Regions from separate parts of the Micromonospora sp. FIMYZ51 genome, predicted to be linked through region 3. Evidence: riboswitches for the same ligand, from Rfam matches in the RefSeq annotation. Region 3 holds a riboswitch; each other region holds the start of a gene.

The links. Region 3 has a riboswitch for S-adenosylmethionine ahead of QQG74_RS17680 (ABC transporter substrate-binding protein). Riboswitches for the same ligand answer to the same signal wherever they lie in the genome.
Region 1: another riboswitch for S-adenosylmethionine. It lies ahead of QQG74_RS06875 (GNAT family N-acetyltransferase); the one in region 3 lies ahead of QQG74_RS17680 (ABC transporter substrate-binding protein).
Region 2: another riboswitch for S-adenosylmethionine. It lies ahead of thrC (threonine synthase); the one in region 3 lies ahead of QQG74_RS17680 (ABC transporter substrate-binding protein).

What each region holds. Positions count from the first base shown of each region.
Region 1 covers NZ_CP134706.1:1,462,398-1,468,982, reverse strand. Annotated here, with positions in the region: gene QQG74_RS06890 (hypothetical protein) at 1-354, shown strand, start outside; gene QQG74_RS06885 (hypothetical protein) at 341-766, shown strand; gene QQG74_RS06880 (alpha/beta hydrolase) at 951-1,682, opposite strand; SAM riboswitch class IV at 1,938-2,053, shown strand; gene QQG74_RS06875 (GNAT family N-acetyltransferase) at 2,069-2,695, shown strand; gene QQG74_RS06870 (AAA family ATPase) at 2,835-4,160, shown strand; gene QQG74_RS06865 (serine hydrolase domain-containing protein) at 4,638-5,789, opposite strand; gene QQG74_RS06860 (SulP family inorganic anion transporter) at 5,932-6,585, opposite strand, start outside.
Region 2 covers NZ_CP134706.1:6,488,109-6,494,693, reverse strand. Annotated here, with positions in the region: gene QQG74_RS29235 (ABC transporter permease subunit) at 1-536, shown strand, start outside; gene QQG74_RS29230 (DUF4232 domain-containing protein) at 545-1,243, opposite strand; gene QQG74_RS29225 (DoxX family protein) at 1,843-2,292, shown strand; SAM riboswitch class I at 2,410-2,546, shown strand; gene thrC (threonine synthase) at 2,556-3,842, shown strand; gene QQG74_RS29215 (GNAT family N-acetyltransferase) at 4,109-5,128, shown strand; gene QQG74_RS29210 (GNAT family N-acetyltransferase) at 5,269-6,285, shown strand; gene paaN (phenylacetic acid degradation protein PaaN) at 6,338-6,585, shown strand, end outside.
Region 3 covers NZ_CP134706.1:3,887,940-3,894,524, reverse strand. Annotated here, with positions in the region: gene QQG74_RS17700 (ABC transporter ATP-binding protein) at 1-439, shown strand, start outside; gene QQG74_RS17695 (anibiotic ABC transporter) at 436-2,061, shown strand; gene QQG74_RS17690 (amino acid ABC transporter ATP-binding protein) at 2,132-2,863, opposite strand; gene QQG74_RS17685 (amino acid ABC transporter permease) at 2,860-3,642, opposite strand; gene QQG74_RS17680 (ABC transporter substrate-binding protein) at 3,678-4,559, opposite strand; SAM riboswitch class IV at 4,817-4,929, opposite strand; gene QQG74_RS17675 (urease subunit gamma) at 5,233-5,535, shown strand; gene QQG74_RS17670 (urease subunit beta) at 5,532-5,855, shown strand; gene QQG74_RS17665 (urease subunit alpha) at 5,852-6,585, shown strand, end outside.

The sequences.
Region 1 (6,585 bases), 2.4 Mb from region 3:
TCACCGTCCGGCGAACGCCTGGTCGCGGAGACGGAGGAACGCAACCGCAAGGGCGAGGCGTTCCTCCGCCGGCACGTCAAGAAGGCAGACGATACCGAGGACACCCTCAAGCAGACCGAGCAGGCCATCACGACCGGCTTTCGCGAGCTGCAAAAGGGCCTGAAGGGATCGGGATCGAGTGGTAGCACGACGTCCACGGCCTCCGACCCCGGCACGCCGGTCGACCGCCCTCAGTTGGAGCACCCGGTCACGTCGGTCATCATGGCTGCTGGCGCAATCGTCGTGGGATTTCGAGGTGTCTGGAACATGGTGAAGAAACACCGCGAGAGGAAGCGATCTGATGAGCAGCCCTGAGATGGTCGACTACATCCGGACGATGGTCAGAGGCGATCACGAGGCCAACGACCGGATCGAAGCCCGCCTCGATGAGATCGGCTGGGACGGCTTCCCGACGCTGCTCGGTGCGGTCTTCTACTTCGCCGTCAACCGGCGCTTCGACGAGCGGACATCCGCAGGCGAGATCATGCGGTTCGTTGCCGACATGCGAGCAGCTGCCCCCGCCGGCACCCCGGAGATCGACGCCAACGCAGCCGAGACGCTGATCCGGGCCGCTGTGGATCCCGATGTCGAGACGGCCATAGCGCCCCAGATGGCCGGGCGGATCCAGGGATTGGTGATCTTGGAAATCTTGGGCAATGGCGCTGTCGGTGACGACGAGCTGAACGAGCTTCTCGCTGAAGCAGCAGCGCTGGCCACCAGGTTGTGAGCCCTGCATCTTCCGGCTGACAAGCCACACGGCCTCTCACGAACAAGTAAGTCCTAGCATGTCGGACAGCGAGCTGGACGTCTTTCTCGCCGAAGCGGTCGACCTGTCCTCGCGTCCCTGATCACTCGACGCTGATCGGGTACGTTGCCCGGATGAGCGGGCAGACTGCCGGCCGGGCTGACCTCTACTTCAGGTGCCGGATGAAGAACCGGTTCGCGCCTTCTCCGGCGTAATGCGGGATGCCGGTGTGTCCGCCCATGTTGGCGTGCAGCGCCTTCTCCCGGGAGCCGAAGGCGTCGAACAGATCCAGCGCCAACTGCCGGTCGTTACCTTCGTCGTCCCATTGCAGCAGCACCTGCAACGGAATGCTGACCTGCCGGGCTTCCTCGAACATGCTGCGGGGCACGAAACTCCCGGCGAACAGAAGGGCCGCCCGGATGCGCGGCTCGACCACCGCCAGCCGGACGCCGATGGCGATGATCCCTCCCGAGTAGCCGACCGGGCCGCCGATTTCGGGCAACGCAAGCAGGGCATCGAGGGTGGCCCGCCATTCCGGGACGGCTTTGTCGACAAGCGGGAGGACGAGCCGGTCGACGATCTCGTCGTCGACCCGCTCGCCGGCCTGCAACGCCCGGCGCAGGTCGGCGCGGGCCTCCTCGACGGCGAGGAAACGGGGCCGGTTACCGCCGCCGGGAAGCTCGATGGAGGCTGCGGCGAAGCCCTCCGCCGCGCAGTGCTGGGCCCGGGCCACCAGTCGGGGATACATCATCGGCAGTCCGCCGGGGTGGCCGAGCAGAATCAGCGGCACCGGAGCGGTTACGGAGGGAGGCGTCCACAGGATGCCGGGGATCTCGCCGAGGGTGAATTCGCGCTCGCGGACGCCGTCGTCGAGGCGCTGTTCGGAAATGAACTCCATGGTCGTACCTTTCGGGAGTGCGCTGAACGGCGCTCCCGGACGACCTATCGCCCGACCGTGACCCCTGAGGGGAGCACCCATGTCGACACGTTCACGGGTACCACCTCCTCGGTTTCTCGCACGGCCTCCGGAAAGCTAGCAGCGGTTGCCGTGGCCCGCCAACAGGTTATCGCGGAGGCTACGGCGCGGTGCGAACTGCCTCGGACAACCGGTGCAGGACGCCGGAAGTGCGGCGGAGTTGGTACGGTCTACACAGGTCATGAGCGCCAGCGCGAAGCCCCGGCTTGCTGGCCGGCAACCCTCCGATCGTGGGCGGGGTGCTCCGGGTGAGGACCCGGCTCGGCACGAGTGATGTCGAGCAAGCTGCGAAGCCCGGAGGTGCTTTCGTGCCAACTCCCATCTCCAGCCAGGACGGGGAATCCGACCAGGCATTCAAGCAGGACGATCTGCTGCGAGTACGCCTCGCCGACGTTGACGACGCCGGGCAGATCGCGCTGCTGCACGCCGACAGTTGGCGTCGCTACTATCGCGGCGCGTACTCCGATTCCTTCCTCGACGGCGATGTCGTCGCCGACCGGCGCTCGGTCTGGTCGACCCGCCTGGCCGACCCCACCCGCAGCCGGACCGTGGTGGCCGAGGACGGCGGCCGGCTGATCGGCTTCGTCCATGTCATGTTCGACCATGACCCGCAGTGGGGCAGCCTCGTCGACAACCTGCACGTCACGTACGACCAGCACCGCACCGGTGTCGGCACCGCGCTCCTGGCCCACGCCGCCCGAGCCGCGGTGGCACACGCGACGACCCACGGCCTTTACCTGTGGGTGCTGGAGCAGAACACCGCGGCGCAGCGGTTCTACCAGGCTTGCGGAGCCTGCCATGTCGAGACGGCGACGGTGTCACCACCCGGCGCCGACCCGTCCCGACTCAACGGCTCTCCCCGCAAGTTCCGAATGGCCTGGCCGGACGCCACCGGCCCAAGCCAGCTCGACACGGCCTGTGCGAGCACGCCCTGACACTTCCTCCGTCGGCCTGTACGCCCTTTGCTCCGGCACCCGGCAGCAGCACCTGCCCATGAAGGGCTTCCCCCACCTCTTCGTGGTTTACTCGCAGAGATGCGTTTGTAACCGCCCACCAGGTAGGGGCACACCGCCGATGCTGCTGAGTTTCCGCTTTGCCAACCACCGCTCGTTCCGCGACGAGCAGCAGCTCAACCTCACACCGGTCTACGGAGACAACATCGAGGCGGGTGGGCCTCCGACCCCGGCTGTCAGGGTTGTCGGCATCTTCGGGGCCAACGCGTCCGGCAAGTCCAACTGCCTCGGCGCTCTGGCGTTCATGCGGCAGATGGTCGTGGAGTCTGACCGCGCGGTCGAGCCCGGGGTGGGGCTGTTCCGCGAACCTTTCCGACTGGATCCTGAGAACGTCGGGCAGCCATCACGTTATGTCGTAGACCTTATGCTCGGCGACGTCCGGCACACCTACGGGTTCACGATCGACGACGATCGGGTGCTTGAAGAGTGGCTCTACCACTATCCGTTGGGCCGCAAGCGACGCATCTTCGAACGCGATGGGGACAACTTCGCCTGGGGCGAGGAGTCAGGCCGGCGGCCCCTGGAGCAAATTGCAGAGATCACCGCGCCAGCTGCACTTTTCCTCAGCACTGTTGCCCGCTTCGGCCACAGCCGTCCAGAGCCGGATCCGACGAACCCGCAACCGCTGCACAACACTTACCGCTGGTTCTACCTGGCAGGCCAGCGGATGGAACCCGAGATGGTCTTGTCCAGCCTTCTCCGTCCTAACGACGCGGATGACCAGGACATGCTCCAGTTGGCCGTTGAACTGTTGCAAGCTGCCGACGTCGGAATCGTCGGCGTCGTGGTCAACCCAAGACCGAGCGAAAGCACTCACGAGCCGGCACTGCCGACTGATCGCACATTCGTTCAGCGGCGGGCTCGTCGGTGGGCGGTGCTCGAACGATCGAGGATCCAGTTCGCCCACCAGGGCCCCAACGGCACCGCTCTGCTCGAACTTCGAGACCAGTCGACCGGTACCCGGCAACTTCTCACCCTGGGGCTGCACGCCGCCGCGATGCTCCGGACCGGTGCCACCATGCTGATCGACGAGATCGACGCCAGCCTGCACCCGATTTTGACCGCCAAGCTCATCAGCCTCTTCCGCAGCCCGGAGGCCAACCCGCTGGGTAGTCAGCTCATCTTCACCAGCCACGACGCCGCGCTGCTCGGCACTCTCGATGCGGAGGAGATCCTGCGCCGCGACGAGATCTGGTTCGTGGAAAAGGACGACCAAGGCGCTTCCTCGCTCTATCCGCTGACGGATTTCAAGCCTCGGAAGGAAGGCGAGAATCGACAGCGTCGGTACCTGAACGGCAACTACGGTGCGGTGCCGGACCTTTCGACCCACCTGTTCGAGCAGGCACTCACCAACCGTGGAGGTACGGATGACGCCTCGACGTCGTGAGCGCCAAACGGGTCGCATGGTGCATGCGGGCGGCCGGGAGACGGACCTGCGCAGAGGGCCGGCAACACGGGAGCAGCGGCGGACCGTACTGGTCACGACGAACGGCGAGTCCACCGAGCGCGCCTACTTCGAAGCATTGAAACGGGAACCTTGGGTCAGTGTCAGGGTCGCGGTCGCCGTCGAGCGCGGTTCACCCGTCGATCTGGTACGTGGCACGTACCGCCGGCAGCAGGAGAACGACTACGACGAGGCGTGGGCCGTCTGTGACGTCGACCATTACTCGCCCGGAGAGGCTTCGGAGACAGCCCGAGCGTCAGGGGTGCGTTTGGCAGACTGGGACAAGACGGCACTGAACTTCGACAGCTTTCGGGATGGGGTTGCGACCGCATGCCAGCGAGCAGCACGACTCGATCCGCCGCCCGCAGGAAACCCCTCGACCTCGGTAGGTGATCTCGTCACCGCGCTACAGCGGTCGAGTTAGTCGTCGATTGCCTGGTAGACGGCGTTCCAGAAGTCGTGCCAGATGGGCAGCGTCTGGTCGCCGAAGTGCGCCCGCTGCATCATGAGGATCGTCGTCAGCTCCTCGGCGGGATCGTTGTACCAGGCGGTGCCGTAGAAGCCGGGCCATCCGTAGCTGCCGACCGAGGGGCCCAGCAGCGTACGACGGGTCCGGACCGACATTCCGAAACCCCAGCCCATCGCGTCGAAGTAGCCCGGCCAGAATCCGGAGATCGCCTTCTGTTCGGCAGACAGGTGGTCGGTGGTCATCAGGGTCACCGCCGGCCGCGAAAGCACCCGCTCGCCGCAGTGGGCGCCGCCCGCGAGCAACGCCGAGGCGAAGGCGAGGTAGTCGTCGGCGGTCGAGACCATCCCGCCGCCCCCTGACTCGAATGTCGGCGGCCGGCTCCACCGCCCGTCGGGGGTGTCCTCGACGATCGCCGCACCGCTGGGGGCGCTGTCCCGTTCGTACGCCGTGGCGAACCGATCCATGCTCTCGCCGCCCACGCTGAACGCGGTGTCCTTCATCCCGAGCGGGTCGCAGATCCGCTCGCGCAAGGCATCCTCGAAGGACATGCCGGTGGCCCGGGCGATGAGCACACCCGTCACGTCGGCGGCGGTGTGGTACATCCAGCGCTCGCCCGGCTGGTGGACGAGTGGAAGCCGGCCGAGCCGGCCGAGCCACTCGTCCGGCGACGGGCTGCCGAGGGTGTCCAGCGCATCGGCGATCGGAACCGTTCCCGGCTGGGCAGGGACCATGCCGATGCCGAGGGTGTAGGTCAGCAGATCCCGCAGCGTGATCGAACGCTGCGCCGCAACGGTGTCGTCCAGTGGCCCGTGCGGATCGGTGAGCACGGTCATTTTGGCCAGCTCGGGGAGCAGGTCGTCGACCGGGTCATCGAGCCGCAGGGTGCCGTCCTCGACGAGCGTCATCGCACACGCGGCGGCGATCGGCTTGCTCATCGAGCCCAGGCGACAGATCGTGTCGCCCGCCATCGGCGTGCTCGATCCGACGCCCTCGAACGCGAGCCTGCCCGTCGCCACCACGTGCACCTCGCCCTTGCGGGCGAGGACGGCCACCGCGCCCGGAACAAGGCCGGACTCGACGTGCCGCTCAAGCAGCTGCCGCACGCGAACCAGCCGTCTCGACGAAAAGCCGCCAGCAGCCACCTGTCTTCTCCTCGCCTCGCCCGTTTGCAAATTACCCGTCGCACGACGATCCCACGGTCCCTACGGATACGGCGCCAGTCAATGAGCGGGGTCGCCTCCCCGGTCACCCGGTGGGGGCCAGGGCGAGGGCTCGGGCGTACGCGATGGCGGCCGGGGTGTCGGCGAAGACCAGTCCGTCGCGGCGCAGTTGGTCGGCCACGCCGAGGGCGTCGAGCACCTGGTCGTGGCCGGGTACGACGCCGGAGAGCAGCACGGTGATGCCGCGTCCCTGGAGCCGGCGGATGGCGTCGCCGAGAACGTGGGCACCGGTGGCGTCGATGGTGGAGACCCGCGACATCCGCAGGATGACCACCCGTACGTCGGCGACGTCGGAGAGCCGGAGCAGGAAGTTGTGCGCGGCGGCGAAGAACAACGGCCCGTCCAGCCGGTAGGCCACGATGTGCTCGGCGAGCAGGGCCTGCTCCTCGGCGGTGTGCTCGCTGGCGTCGAGCGGCACCTGTTCGAGTTTCACGCTGCGGGCGATCGCGCGCAGCGCCACCACGACGGCCACGCCGACGCCGACGGCCACGGCGGAGACCAGGTCCCAGATCACGGTGACGGCGAAGGTCAGCACCAGCACGAGCGCGTCGCCCCGGGTGGCGCGGGCGAGCGCCCACAGCGACGCCGCCTCGACCATCCGTACCGTGGTGGCCAGCAGGACTCCGGCCAGGGCGGCGAGCGGAATGCGGCCGACCAGCGGGGCGGCAGCCAGCACGAT
Region 2 (6,585 bases), 2.6 Mb from region 3:
GGGGCAGCCTGCGCTACCTGCTGGCGGTGCCGGTACCCCGGGCCCGCCTGCTCGCGATCAAGCTGCTGGTCGCGCTCACCTACTCGGCGTTGGCGTTGCTGCTGCTCGCCGGCACGGCCCTGCTGATCGGCACCCTCCGGTACGGCTGGTCACCGCTGCGCAGCACGGTCGCCGCCCAACTTGAGCCGGGTGAGGGGCTGCTGCGGCTGCTCGCGGTGCTCGGCTACCTGGCGGTGGTGCTGCTGGTCGTCGCCGGCCTGGCGTTCCTGCTCTCGGTGCTCACGGACGCGGCACTCGGTGCGGTGGGTGGCGCGGTACTGCTCTGGATCCTCTCCAGCATCCTGGACCAGATCACCGCGCTCGGCGCGATCCGGTCGTTCCTGCCCACCCACTACAGCAACGCCTGGCTGGGACTGCTCTCCACCCCCGTGCAGACCGACGACATCGTCCGCGGTGCCATCTCCGCGATCTGCTACGCCACCCTCTTCTGGGGCCTGGCCTTCTGGCGCTTCACCCGCAAAGACATCACCTCCTGACCGGGGTGTCAGAGCAGGGGAGCGGGGGAGGGCGAGGGGGTGGGCGAGAGGGGTGAGGGTATCGGGGCCGGCGTGGTCGGTGGCTGCTTCTTCCAGGCGCTGACGCCGACCCGGTTGGTGTTGCCGAGATCGATCCGCCCCGTCATGCCGACGTCCTGCATCGGCTGACCCTGCGCCGGGGCAACGTCAAGCCGCTCGGCGTTCGTCGCGACCACGGTCGGATCGTCGACCAGGTTGCGCCAGAGCACGGCCGCGCCCGCCGCCTCGCCCGGCGCGAGCACCAGCGGTCGGGGCGGATCGTCGAAGCCCGAGGTGATCCCCTTCGCCCCCGGGATCACCCGGACCGTGATCGGTTCCCCGTCGGCGTCCAGCAGCCGCAGCGCCGGGTAGCCGTGCAGCCGATACCGTTCCGTCCCGCAGTTGACCAGCTCCAGTCCGATGGCACGCAGTCCCATTGCGGCGCTACCACCCAGATACCGGATCCGTACGCCGGCCTCCGGGCAACTGGTCGGCTCCGGGCCGGTCAGCGGTTCCGTACCATTCCGCGGCGTACCGTCTGGCGGTCTTGCGCCCTCCGGCGGCGTGCGGTCCGGCTCGGTGGGCCACGGCGACACCCGGACCGGATCCACGTCGGGCCCGCCCACTCCGGTGTCACCCGGCCGCTCGACCGGCGCACAGCCGGCCACCAGCGCAACCGTGGCCAGCAACGCGACCAGCCTTCGGCGCCGCCCGAGTCCATAAGCGCGACCGCCGAGCCGGTCGCCGCGACCGCCGGGCATCTCCGTGCGAACCGAAGCCTGAGCTGTCCCCCGCATCGCGTCATCGTCGCACCGTCCGCCGTCACCGGTGACCCCGGTCATGGGCAGCCGCGCCCAAGATGTGGTCAGCGTGCCGTGCACGCACCGCCGTGATGAGCGCGGCGGACGCAGCGGCCGGTGGGCAGGAGGAGCCGCCACCGGCTGCGTCAGGTGAATTGTGGGAAACGTTCCGTTCGTCGCTCGCGGAATCTTTCCAAGATCTGTTGGTGGGGGCAGCTTGTCGGTGGCCGATCGGGTGGGGTGGCGGTGCTGCGTACTCGATCTCCGGGCATGGCGGGCGTCGATGGGTGTGGTCGTCTTCGCCTGCGCTAGCCAGTCGGTTTGACCGGTGGTGCGGGCGGGCCGCGATCAAAGTGGGGCGGATTTCGGAAGTTCCAGTCGGTACCATGAGTGTGGGAGCGTTCCCAAAGGAAGAGATTGCATCGACAACTATCTATCGCATCCCGCATTCTGGTTGCCCACCACTCATCTCCATTGGAGGTACCGGAATGCGTACTGACCGGTTCGGCGGGCCGGCCCTGTCCCTGTTCCGCATGGTCATCGGTTTACTCTTCCTCTGCCACGGCCTGGCGTCCCTGTTCGGCGTCTTCGGCGGCAACCGTGGCAGCGGCGATCCAGTCCCACTCGGGCAGTGGCCCGGCTGGTGGGCCGCCCTGATCCAGGCGCTCTGTGGCGCGCTGGTTCTCGTCGGCCTCTTCACCCGCCCAGCCGCGCTGCTGGCGTCGGGCTCGATGGCGTACGCGTACTTCGTGGTCCATCAGCCCGAGGCGCTGCTGCCGCTGCGTAACCACGGTGAGCTGTCCGTGCTGTTCTGCTGGTCGTTCTTCCTGATCGCGGTGCTCGGCCCGGGCAACTGGGCGCTGGACACCCTGCTGCGGCAGCGGACGGCACAGGCGGTGGCGCTCGACGCCGGTGAACGGCGGTCCGTGCCAGCCTGACGGCGGTGCTCAGCGGCACCGGGGCACGCGACGGTGCCGCTGAGGAATCGCTCACAGGCTGGGATTGGTGGGCGACGAGCGCCGCTTGATTGCCTAGACTCGACGACACAACTGCATACCTCATCCAGAGGGGCTGAGGGATACGGCCCGACGACGCCCCGGCAACCACCCCAGAGCGCTCACCGTTGAGCGTAAGACGGGGCAGGTGCCAATTCCGTCCCCGCCGTACGGTGCGATGCGGGGAAAGATGAGAGGACTTCGACATGACGTCGACGCTCGCCGCTCCCGGTATCGACACCACCGCCAGTCCCGCCCGTGCCCTGGTCTGTCGCGCCTGTTCGGCCCGTTACCCGCTCGCCGCCCAGCACGCCTGTTACGAGTGTTTCGGCCCGCTGGAGGTCGACTACGACCCGGCCGCGCTCGCCTCGGTCACCCGCGAGCAGATCGAGGCCGGCCCGCGCAATCTCTGGCGGTACGCCGCCCTGCTGCCCGCCGGTCAGGACCCGGCCACCCGGGTCTCCCTGGACCCGGGCTTCACCCCGCTGGTGGCCGCCGACCGGCTCGCCGCCGAGTTGGGTCTCACCGCTGCGCTCTGGGTCAAGGACGACAGCGCCAACCCGACCCATTCGTTCAAGGACCGAGTGGTGTCGGTGGCGCTGACCGCCGCCCGTGCCCTCGGTTTCTCCCGCTTTGCCTGTGCCTCCACCGGCAACCTGGCCAACTCGGTGGCCGCGCACGCGGCCCGGGTGGGTGCCCCGTCGGTGGTCTTCATCCCCAGCGACCTGGAGCAGGGCAAGGTGGTGACCACTGCGGTCTACGGCGGTGACCTGGTCGCCATCGACGGGTCGTACGACGATGTGAACCGGCTCTGTGGCGAGTTGGTGGAAACCGACGAGTTCGAGGACACCGCGTTCGTGAACGTCAACGTCCGGCCGTACTACGCGGAGGGCTCGAAGACGCTCGGCTACGAGGTGGCCGAGCAGCTCGGCTGGCGCATCCCCGCCCAGGTGGTCATCCCGATGGCCTCCGGCGAGCTGCTCACCAAGATCGACAAGGCGTTCAGCGAGCTGGTCGAGATCGGGCTGGTGGAAGCGCCGGCCGGCGGCTGGAAGGTCTTCGGAGCCCAGTCGGCCGGTTGCAACCCGATCGCCACCGCTCTGCACGCCGACACCGACACCATCACCCCGGTCAAGCCCACCGGCATCGCGAAGTCGCTGAACATCGGCGACCCGGCCGCCGGGTTGTACGCGCTGGAGGCGGTGCGCCGCACCGGCGGCTGGATGGAGTACGCCGACGACGACGAGATCCGCGCCGGAGTTCGGCTGCTGGCGCGTACCACCGGGGTCTTCGCGGAGACCGCCGGTGGAGTGACCGTCGCGGTGCTGCGCAAGCTGATCGAGTCCGGCAAGCTCGACCCGGCCGCCGAGACCGTGGTGTTCAACACCGGCGAGGGCCTCAAGACCCTGGACGCGGTCGCCGGCCAGGTCGGCCCGACCCACCGGATCAAGCCCTCCCTGCGGGCCGCCCGCGATGCCGGCCTGCTCAGCTGACTTGCCGGTTAAGAAGGGGCCCTTCCTATGCACCAGGCGTTAATAAGGGGCCCTTCCTTGCATTCTGCGAAACGCGCGGGCGGGGACTTGACGACAGGAACCGGACGGCGCAAGATGCTCCGTGCGGGAGGGCGTTTCGCCGGAGACTTTTAGTCTGTACGACCCAACGCCGGAGGCGTTGTGCGATCGACCCTCCCGACCAACGTGCGAACGGGCCAGCGAATATTCGCTGGCCCGTTGCGCTGTCCGTGGCGCACGCTGCGGACATGAGGATCAGTGTCACCCGTCTCGGAGCCGCCGACGAGGCCGCCATCGAGCAGGCTTATCAGGTCGGTGCCGCACAGGTGGCCGCCGATATGCCGGACTTTCCGCCGTTCTGCCGTCGGCGGTTCATGACCCTGCTCCGCCAACCGATGCCGGGCAACGAACCGATCCACCTGCTGGCCCGGGTCGACGGCGAACCGGCCGGCCTGCTGATGCTCGACCTGCCGCAGCTGGACAACACCGACAACGCCTCCGCCGAGCTGGTCGTGCATCCGGCGTACCGGCGGCGGGGTGTGGGCCGGGCGCTGTACGAGCATGGCGTCGCCGTGCTGCGCGAGCGCGGACGCCGACGGGTGAGCGCGATGAGCCAGGCACACCTTCCCGGCCAGCCCGACCGCCCGTCACCGGGAAGCGCCTTCGCCCTCAGCGTCGGCGCGGTCGACGCCCTGCCCGACGTGCGGCGGCGACTCGACACCGCCCGTCTCGACCAGGCACACCTGGACGCGCTGCTGGCCGAGGCCCGGGGCCGCGCCACCGGGTACGAGGTGCTGTTCTGGCGTGGGGACACACCGGACGAGTTGATCGCCGATGTGGCGTACCTGGACGGTCGGCTGCTCGTCGACGCGCCAATGGGCGACCTGGCGTGGGAGCCGGAGCAGGTGGACGCGGAGCGGGTACGCGCTACCGAGCAGGTGCTCGAGGCGCGGGGTCGGCGGCGCTACCACGCCGGGGTCCGGCACACCGCATCCGGCCGGCTGGTCGCCTGGACGCTGCTGGATCTGGGTGCCGCCGCGGACTGGCACGCGTACCAGCAGATCACGATCGTCGATCCGGATCACCGGGGGCACCGACTCGGCCTGCTCGCCAAGATCGAGAACCTGCGGCACCTGCTCGCCCACGAGCCGGCGGTGCGGGCCATCGACACCTGGAACGCGGCGAGCAACGACCACATGATCGCCATCAACGAGCGGCTTGGCTTCCGGGTGCTCGATCAGTGGAGCAACTGGCAACTGTCGCTGTGACGAGGAGGAGCTGTGACGAGGAGGAGCTGTGACGAGGAGGAGCCGGTGCCACTGACCGAGGTGGAAAGGGGACGACCCGTGCCCTGACCGAGCAGAAATCCGGTGGCGGTGGCAGGTCGGTGGCGGGCAGGCTCCCGGCCATGGACATTGCCGTCACCCCGTTCGAGCCCTCCGACGAGGCGGCGCTTGACGACGCTTACCGGATCTTCGCGGCGGCCCAGGCGGTCGACGCGCCCGATGTGCCGGCCGGCGACCGCGCCGAGTTCGGCCTGGTCGCGGCCCATCCGCCCTACGGCAGCCTGATCCACCGCGCACTGGCCCGGCACGGCGGCGAGGCCGTCGGCTACCTGTGGCTACGCCTGCCGCAGCTGGAGAACACCGAGAACGGCCTGGTCGAGATCTTCGTCGAGCCGGCCCACCGGCGACGCGGCGTGGGCCGGGCGCTGCTCGCGTACGCCCAGGAGGTGGCCGCCGGGCACGGCCGCAGGCGGCTGATCGCGGAGGTCGGCGGCGTGCCGCCGGGAGTCGACCGGCAGGCGCCAGGTGAGGCGTTCGCGGCGGCGGTCGGCGCGCAGGCCGCGTTGCCGATGGTGCGTCGCCGGCTGGACATCACCCGGCTCGACGAGGCGTTGCTCACCGCGCTGCACGAGCATGCCCGGTCGCGGGCGGCCGGCTACCGCACGGTGGCGTGGCGCGGCGCGGCCCCCGAGGAGTACGTGGCCGACGTGGCCCGACTTGAGGGCCGGCTGCTCACCGACGCGCCGACCGGTGACCTCACGGTGGAGGGGGAGAAGGTGGACGCCACCCGGATCCGGAAGATCGAGCGGTTCCAGGCGTTGCGCGGCCGGCGGCGCTACCACCTGGGGGCGGTGCACGAGCAGACCGGGCGGCTGGTCGCCTGGACGATGATCCAGGCCGGCCCGTCGACGGCGTGGCACGCCTGGCAGGAGATCACCATCGTCGACCCGACGCACCGGGGACACCGGCTCGGTCTGCTGGTGAAGATCGAGAATTTGCGGCACGTGCTGACGCACGAGCCGGAGCTGCGGGCGATCGACACCTGGAACGCGGCGGTGAACGATCACATGGTGAGCATCAACGAGCAGCTCGGCTATCGGGCGGCCGAGAGCTGTGCGGACTGGCAGCTCACCATCTAAGTTGTGACAGCCCTCTACTGATCGCGAGGGTTTCTGTTGCATGATGGCGGGCATGACGGACACCCCGCACCCCCTGTACGACAGGCACGCCGAGACCCTCAACCGCGCGCTGACCGCGATCACGGAGCGCGGGTACTGGTCCGCCTATCCGGAATCACCAAGCCCCCGGGTGTACGGCGAGACCGCCGCCGCCGACGGCAAGGCGGCCTTCGAGGCGTACCTGGGCGGAGACTTCCCGCTCGACCAGCCCGCCGACGGCGACCGGGTGGCCACCGAGACCAGCCCGTTCGGCGTCGCGCT
Region 3 (6,585 bases):
GGACCCGCTGATGGAGGCGGTGTTCCAGGAGGAGGTTCGGGAGCTGACCGGTGCCGGTGCGAGCGTGCTGCTCTCCAGCCACGTGCTGGCCGAGGTCGAGGCGCTCTGCGACCGGGTGAGCATCATCCGCGAGGGCCGGGTGGTGGAGGCCGGCACCCTCGCCGAGCTGCGGCACCTCGCACGCACCACGGTGACCGTCCAGACCGGCCGCCCGCTTACCGGCCTGGAGGCCCTGCCCGGGGTGCACGAGGTCCGCCCGATCGACGGCCGGGTCCGGCTGGAGGTCGAGCCCGAGCACCTCGACACCCTGCTCGGTCACCTGGTCCGCTTCGAGGTGCAGGCGCTGACCAGCGCACCGCCCACCCTGGAGGAACTGTTCCTGCGGCACTACGGCGACAGCGTCAACGGTGCTCGGGCCGCCGCCGGGGATGCCCGATGAGCGCCTTCACCGGCACCTTCCGACTGGTCCGGCTCGCGCTGCGCCGGGACCGGGTCCGGCTGGCGATCTGGGTGCTCGGCACGCCGCTGATCGGGTACGCCCTCGCCGAGAGCGTCGCCGGCCTCTACCCGGACCAGCAGACCCGCATCGGCTACGCCGAAACGGCTGTCACCAGCGTGGTCGCCCGCGCCTTCAACGGCCCGATCGCCAGCATCGAACTCGGTGCCGTGGTGGTCACCGAGTCGTACCTCACCCTGGCCCTGCTCGCTGCGTTGTTCAGCACCTTCGCGGTGATCCGGCACACCCGGCAGAACGAGGAGACCGGCCGGGCCGAGCTGCTCGGTGCCGCCGCCGTCGGCCGGTACGCCCTGCTCACCGCCGCCCTGGTGGTGGTGGTCGCTGCCAATGCGCTGGCCGCCGGCCTGCTCGCGCTGGCCTTCGTCGGCGCCGGGCTGCCGGTTGTCGGCTCGGTGGCCGCCAGCGCGAGCATCGGCGGCATCGGCGTCGCCTTCACCGGTGTCGCCGCGGTCACCGCCCAACTCACCGTCACCTCCCGGGGCGGCAACGCGCTCGCCGCCGCCGCGGTCGGGGTGGCGTTCCTGCTGCGCGCGGCCGGCGACGTGCTCGGCGAACGCGAGGCCGGTGGCGTCCGGCTGGAGAGCGCCTGGCCGACCTGGCTGTCGCCGCTGGGCTGGGGCACCCAGGTGCGGGCCTTCGGCACGGAACGCTTGTGGGTTCTCGCGCTGCCCGTCGCCCTGCTTCTCGCCGGGGTGGCCGTGGCCTTCGCGCTGGCCGAGCGCCGGGACGTCGGCGCCGGTCTGTTCGCCGCGCGGCGCGGGCCGGCGCGGGCCGCCGCCGGGCTGCTCAGTCCGGCCGGGCTGACCTGGCGGCTGCACCGTGGCTCGCTGGCCGGCTGGGCGGTCGCGGTGGCGGTGCTCGGGCTCTGCATGGGGGTGGCCGGTAACGAGGTCGACGCCATGATCGCCGAGAATCCGCAGACGGCCGAGGTGATCGCGGCACTCGGCGGCGGGTCGGAACTGGTCGACGCGTACCTGGCCGCGATGCTCGGGTTGTTCGCGCTCACCATCGGGGCGTACGTCGTCCAAGCGCTGCTGCGTACCCGCAACGACGAGTCGGACGGGGTGCTGGAGGCGCTGCTCGCCACGGCGGTCGGCCGTACCCGATGGCTCGGTACGCAGATTCTCGGCGCGGTTCTCGGCGGGTTGACGCTGATGCTGCTGGCCGGCGTCACCACCGGCCTCGGCTACGGCCTGGCCGCCGGCGACCCGATCGGCTGGACCGTCGAGTTGGCCGGGGCGGCGCTGCTGCGGCTACCGGCCCTGCTTGTGGTCGCCGGGGTGGTGACCGCCCTGTTCGGCGCGCTACCGCGCTTGTCGGTCGCGCTGAGCTGGACGGTGCTCATCGTCTACCTGCTGCTCGGCCAGTTGGGCGCCGTGCTCGACCTGCCGCAGGCCGCCCTCAACCTGTCGCCCTACACGCACATTCCCTCGGTACCCGCCGCCGACCCGGCGGTGCTGCCCCTGCTCACCCTCACCGTCGCGGCGGTGGTGCTGCTGGCGGCCGGTCTGACCACCTTCCGCCACCGCGACACCCCGCGCTAGCCGTTAGGAAGGGGCCCTTCCTAACGCCTCGTGCATAGGAAGGGCCCCCTGTTAACGTCCGGCGCGGCGCTCAGAGCACCTGGGAGAGGAAGCGGCGCAGGCGGGGGTGCCGGGCGGACTCGAAGATGGCCGCCGGTTCGCCGGCCTCCAGCACCACGCCGGCGTCCATGAAGGCGACGGTGTCCGCGACCTGGCGGGCGAAGCCCATCTCGTGGGTCACCACCACCATGGTCATGCCCTGCGCGGAAAGGTCCGCCATCAGCGCCAGCACGCCCTTGACCAACTCCGGGTCCAGCGCCGAGGTGGCCTCGTCGAAGAGCATCACCTCCGGCTGCATGGCCAGCGCGCGGGCGATGGCGACCCGTTGCTGCTGCCCGCCGGAGAGGTGCGCCGGCCGGGCGTCGGCCTTCGCGGCCAGCCCCACCCGGTCCAGGTGTTCGCGGGCGAGCGCCGCCGCCTCGTCCTCGCCGAGCTTGCGGATCCGGCGCAGGGCGAGGGTGATGTTGCGCAGCACGCTCATGTGCGGGAAGAGGTTGAACTGCTGGAACACCATGCCGATCCGCTGGCGCAGGGCGTCCGGGTCGTCGCGCAGCACGCTGCGGCCGTCCAGCAGCACGTCGCCGCGGTCCGGTTCGAGCAGCCGGTTGACCGTACGCAGCAGGGTCGACTTGCCCGACCCGGACGGGCCGATCACGCAGGCGGTGGCGCCCCGGGCCACGTCCAGGTCGACTCCGCGCAGCACCCGGTGCGGCCCGAAGGCCAGGTGTACGTCGCGCAGGCTGAGACTCACCGAGGTGCTCATCGTTGGTTGCCTCCGGCGGCGCCGGGCAGCGCCAGGTCCAGGTCGTCGGGGTCGTCGCCGGCCGGCCCGGTGGCCGGTCGGCCGTGCCGCAGCCGCCGGTCGATCCAGTTGACCACGTGGGTCAGCGGCACGGTCAGCGCCAGGTAGCAGAGCCCGGCCAGCAGCAGCGCGGACTGGTTGCCGGTGTTGGCCGCGTAGTCCTGCCCGATCCGGAACAGTTCCCGCTGGCTGGCCAGCAGGCCCAGGAAGTAGACCAGGCTGGAGTCCTTGATCAGGGCGATCAGCTGGTTCACCCAGGCCGGCAGGATCCGGCGGATGCCCTGCGGGATGATCACCACCCGCATCGCCTCCCACCAGGAGAAGCCAAGCGCGCGGGCGGCCTCAAGCTGGGTGGCCTCCACCGACTGGATGCCGGAGCGGAAGATCTCCCCGAGGTACGCGGACGCGATCAGCGACAACGCCAGGATGCCCAGCGGGTACGGGTTGGGCCCCCACACCTGCATGCCGAGCGGGGCCAGGCCGACGCCGATCAGCAGGATCGTCGCCGCCGCCGGCAGGCCGCGGAACACGTCGGTCCAGACCCGGGCCGGCCACCGCAACCATCGGGTACGCGAGATGCCCGCCACGGCCAGCACGATGCCCAGCGCCGAGCCGAGCAGGGCGGCGGTGACCGCCAGGATCAGCGTGTTCGGCAACCCGACGGTGAGCATCTCGGGTAGTGCCTCGCGCATCGACTCCCAGTCGAAGAACGTCTCCCACAGGGTGCGCAACGGATCCACGGTCAACCTCCGCCCAGCTCGCTCGTCGTCCTACCTCAGGAAGCGGCCGACGCCGAGGGCGCCGCCGAACCGGCCGCCGTGGGCGCCGCCACGTCGCCGCTGCCCGGGGTGAAGTCGTCCGGAATCGGCCGACCCGGGTAGTACTGCTCCTGGAGCCGGGTCCAGGTGCCGTCGGCGATCACCTCGTCCAGCGCCTTGTTCAGCGCCTCGCGCAGCGCGTCGTTGCCCTTGGCGAAGGCGTACGCGGTCGGGGCCGGGCTGAGTTCCGTCGCGGCCACCGTGATCTTGCCGCCGCTGTCCGCTGCGGTCTTCTCACCGATCTCGGCCGGGGCGATCCAGGCATCGGCGGTGCCCGCCTTGAGCTGGTTGATCGCGCCGTTGTAGTCGGGCACGCGTACCGGGTCGAGGCCCTTGTTGGTGGCGTAGTCGTCCTGGACGGTGCCCTGCACGACCACCACCCGCTTGCCGGGCAGTTCGTCGAAGCTGCTGAGCGTCGAGCCGGCGGGCACGTCCAGGCCGAAGTAGCCGAAGTCGTACCCGTTGCCGAAGTCGACGGTCTTCTTCCGCGCCTCGGTGATGGTGATCGAGGAGCTGCCGACGTCGAACTTGCCGGTGTTCACCTGGGACAGCAGGGCCGAGAAGTCGGTGCCGACGAACTCCACCTTCAGCCCCAGCTTGTCGGCGGCAGCGACCAGCAGGTCGTTGTCGAAGCCGGTGAACTTGCCGTCTTTGAGGTACACGTTCGGCGGGGCGTCGGTGAGCGTGCCGGCCCGCAGCACCCCCGGTTGGAGCAGGTTGTACGGGTTGTCGGCGCTGCCACCGGCGGAGTCGGAGCCGCAGGCGGTGAGGGTGGCGGCGCCGAGGATGGTGGCGACGCCGACGGCGGCGGCCCGGGTCAGGGCAGGAAGGAATCGCACGGTGTCTCCTGGTTGAGCTACGGCGGGCACGGACGTGCCACACCGACGGTCCGCCGCAGGACGGACCGCTGGAACGGATCGTGGGAAAGCGAAAGATCGGTCGGCGACCCGACCGGCGCGGTCAGCTACACGCGGCGCTGCACACCCGCATCATGTCGACGTGCCGGCGTTGGGTCAGGCCGAAACCGGGTGCGACGGGAGCGGGTCGGGGATCGTACGGCATGGCTCTCCTCCAGGTCGTGATGACCTGGGCAACCAGGCCACGCTTGCATCGGAGGCTGCTCCGACGCCTGGTCCTCACCCGGGGCACCCCTGCGCGGACGAGGGTTGCCGGCCAGCGAGCCGGGGCTTGACGCTGGCACTCATGACCTGCCGACGAGGCTAGCAGCCGGTCATGGGGCAGCGTCCACCGGTTATGACGGCCCTCACGCGGATGGCCGGCGTACGGGGGTGTTGCCCGGGGGCCGCGTGATCCCTTACGGTCTGTTCAGCGGTGGGCGGTGCGGTCCGCATCCGAGCAGACACCGTCGGTGGTTCGCCACGTGGGCCGGGAGGGTGGAACTCCCGAGGCCCCACGCACGTGGCGGGGGTGCCGGCGGACGAGCCCCGCAACGTGGGACGGCGCGTCGAGGCGCCGAGCCGGCGGGGCGCGGACACCCACCGGGAGCCCCAGTTGTACCTCACCCCGCACGAGCAGGACCGCCTGCTCGTTCACGTGGCGGCCGACGTCGCCCGGCGTCGCCGCGAACGCGGCCTGCGCCTCAACTATCCGGAAGCTGTCGCGATGATCACCGCCTTCCTGCTGGAGGGCGCCCGCGACGGGGAGTCCGTGGTCGACCTGATGGCCGCCGGGCGCACCGTGCTGACCCGCGACGACGTGCAGGACGGCATTCCCGAGTTGCTGAGGGAGGTGCAGGTGGAGGCGACGTTCCCGGACGGCACCAAGCTGGTGACGGTGCACCACCCGATCCCGTGATCCCCGGGGAGATCCTGCCGGCCGCCGGACCGGTGGAGATCAATGCCGGCCGGCCGGTGACCACGCTGCTGGTGGTCAACACCGGCGACCGACCGGTGCAGGTCGGCTCGCACTACCACTTCGCCGAGGCCAACCCGGCCCTGGACTTCGACCGGGACGCGGCGTGGGGGCACCGGCTCGCCGTACCGGCCGGCACGGCGGTGCGCTTCGAACCGGGCGTGAGCCGCAGCGTCGAGCTGGTGCCGCTCGGCGGTGCCCGGCTGGTACCCGGCCTGCGGGGCGAGTGCGGCGGCGCGCTGGACGGGAGGCGGGGCGCGTGAGCATCGTGGCACGGGACCGCTACGCCGCCCTGTACGGGCCGACCACCGGCGACCGGATCCGGCTGGCCGACACGAACCTGCTCATCGAGGTCGAACACGATCACTGCGTCGGCGGCGACGAGGCGGTCTTCGGCGGCGGCAAGGTGATCCGCGAGTCGATGGGCCAGTCCCGGGCGACCCGCGCCGAGGGCGCCCTGGACACCGTCATCACCGGCGCCGTGGTGCTCGACCACTGGGGCGTGGTCAAGTCCGACGTCGGGCTGCGGGACGGGCGGATCGTCGCGCTGGGCCGGGCCGGCAACCCGGACACCATGGACGGAGTCCATCCCGACCTGGTCATCGGCCCGGCCACCGAGGTGATCGCCGGCAACGGCCGGATCCTCACCGCCGGGGCGGTCGACACGCACGTGCACTTCATCTGCCCGCAGATCGTCACCGAGGCGCTGGCCAGCGGGGTCACCACCCTGGTCGGCGGCGGCACCGGCCCGGCCGAGGGCACCCGGGCCACCACGGTCACCCCGAACGCCTGGCACCTGGCCCGGATGCACGAGGCGCTGGACACGTTCCCGGTCAACGTGCTGCTGCTGGGCAAGGGCAACACGGTCTCCACCGAGGCGCTCTGGGAGCAGTTGCGGGCCGGTGCCGGCGGGTTCAAGCTGCACGAGGACTGGGGGACCACCCCGGCGGCGATCGACGCCTGCCTGCGGGTCGCCGACGCCTCCGGGGTGCA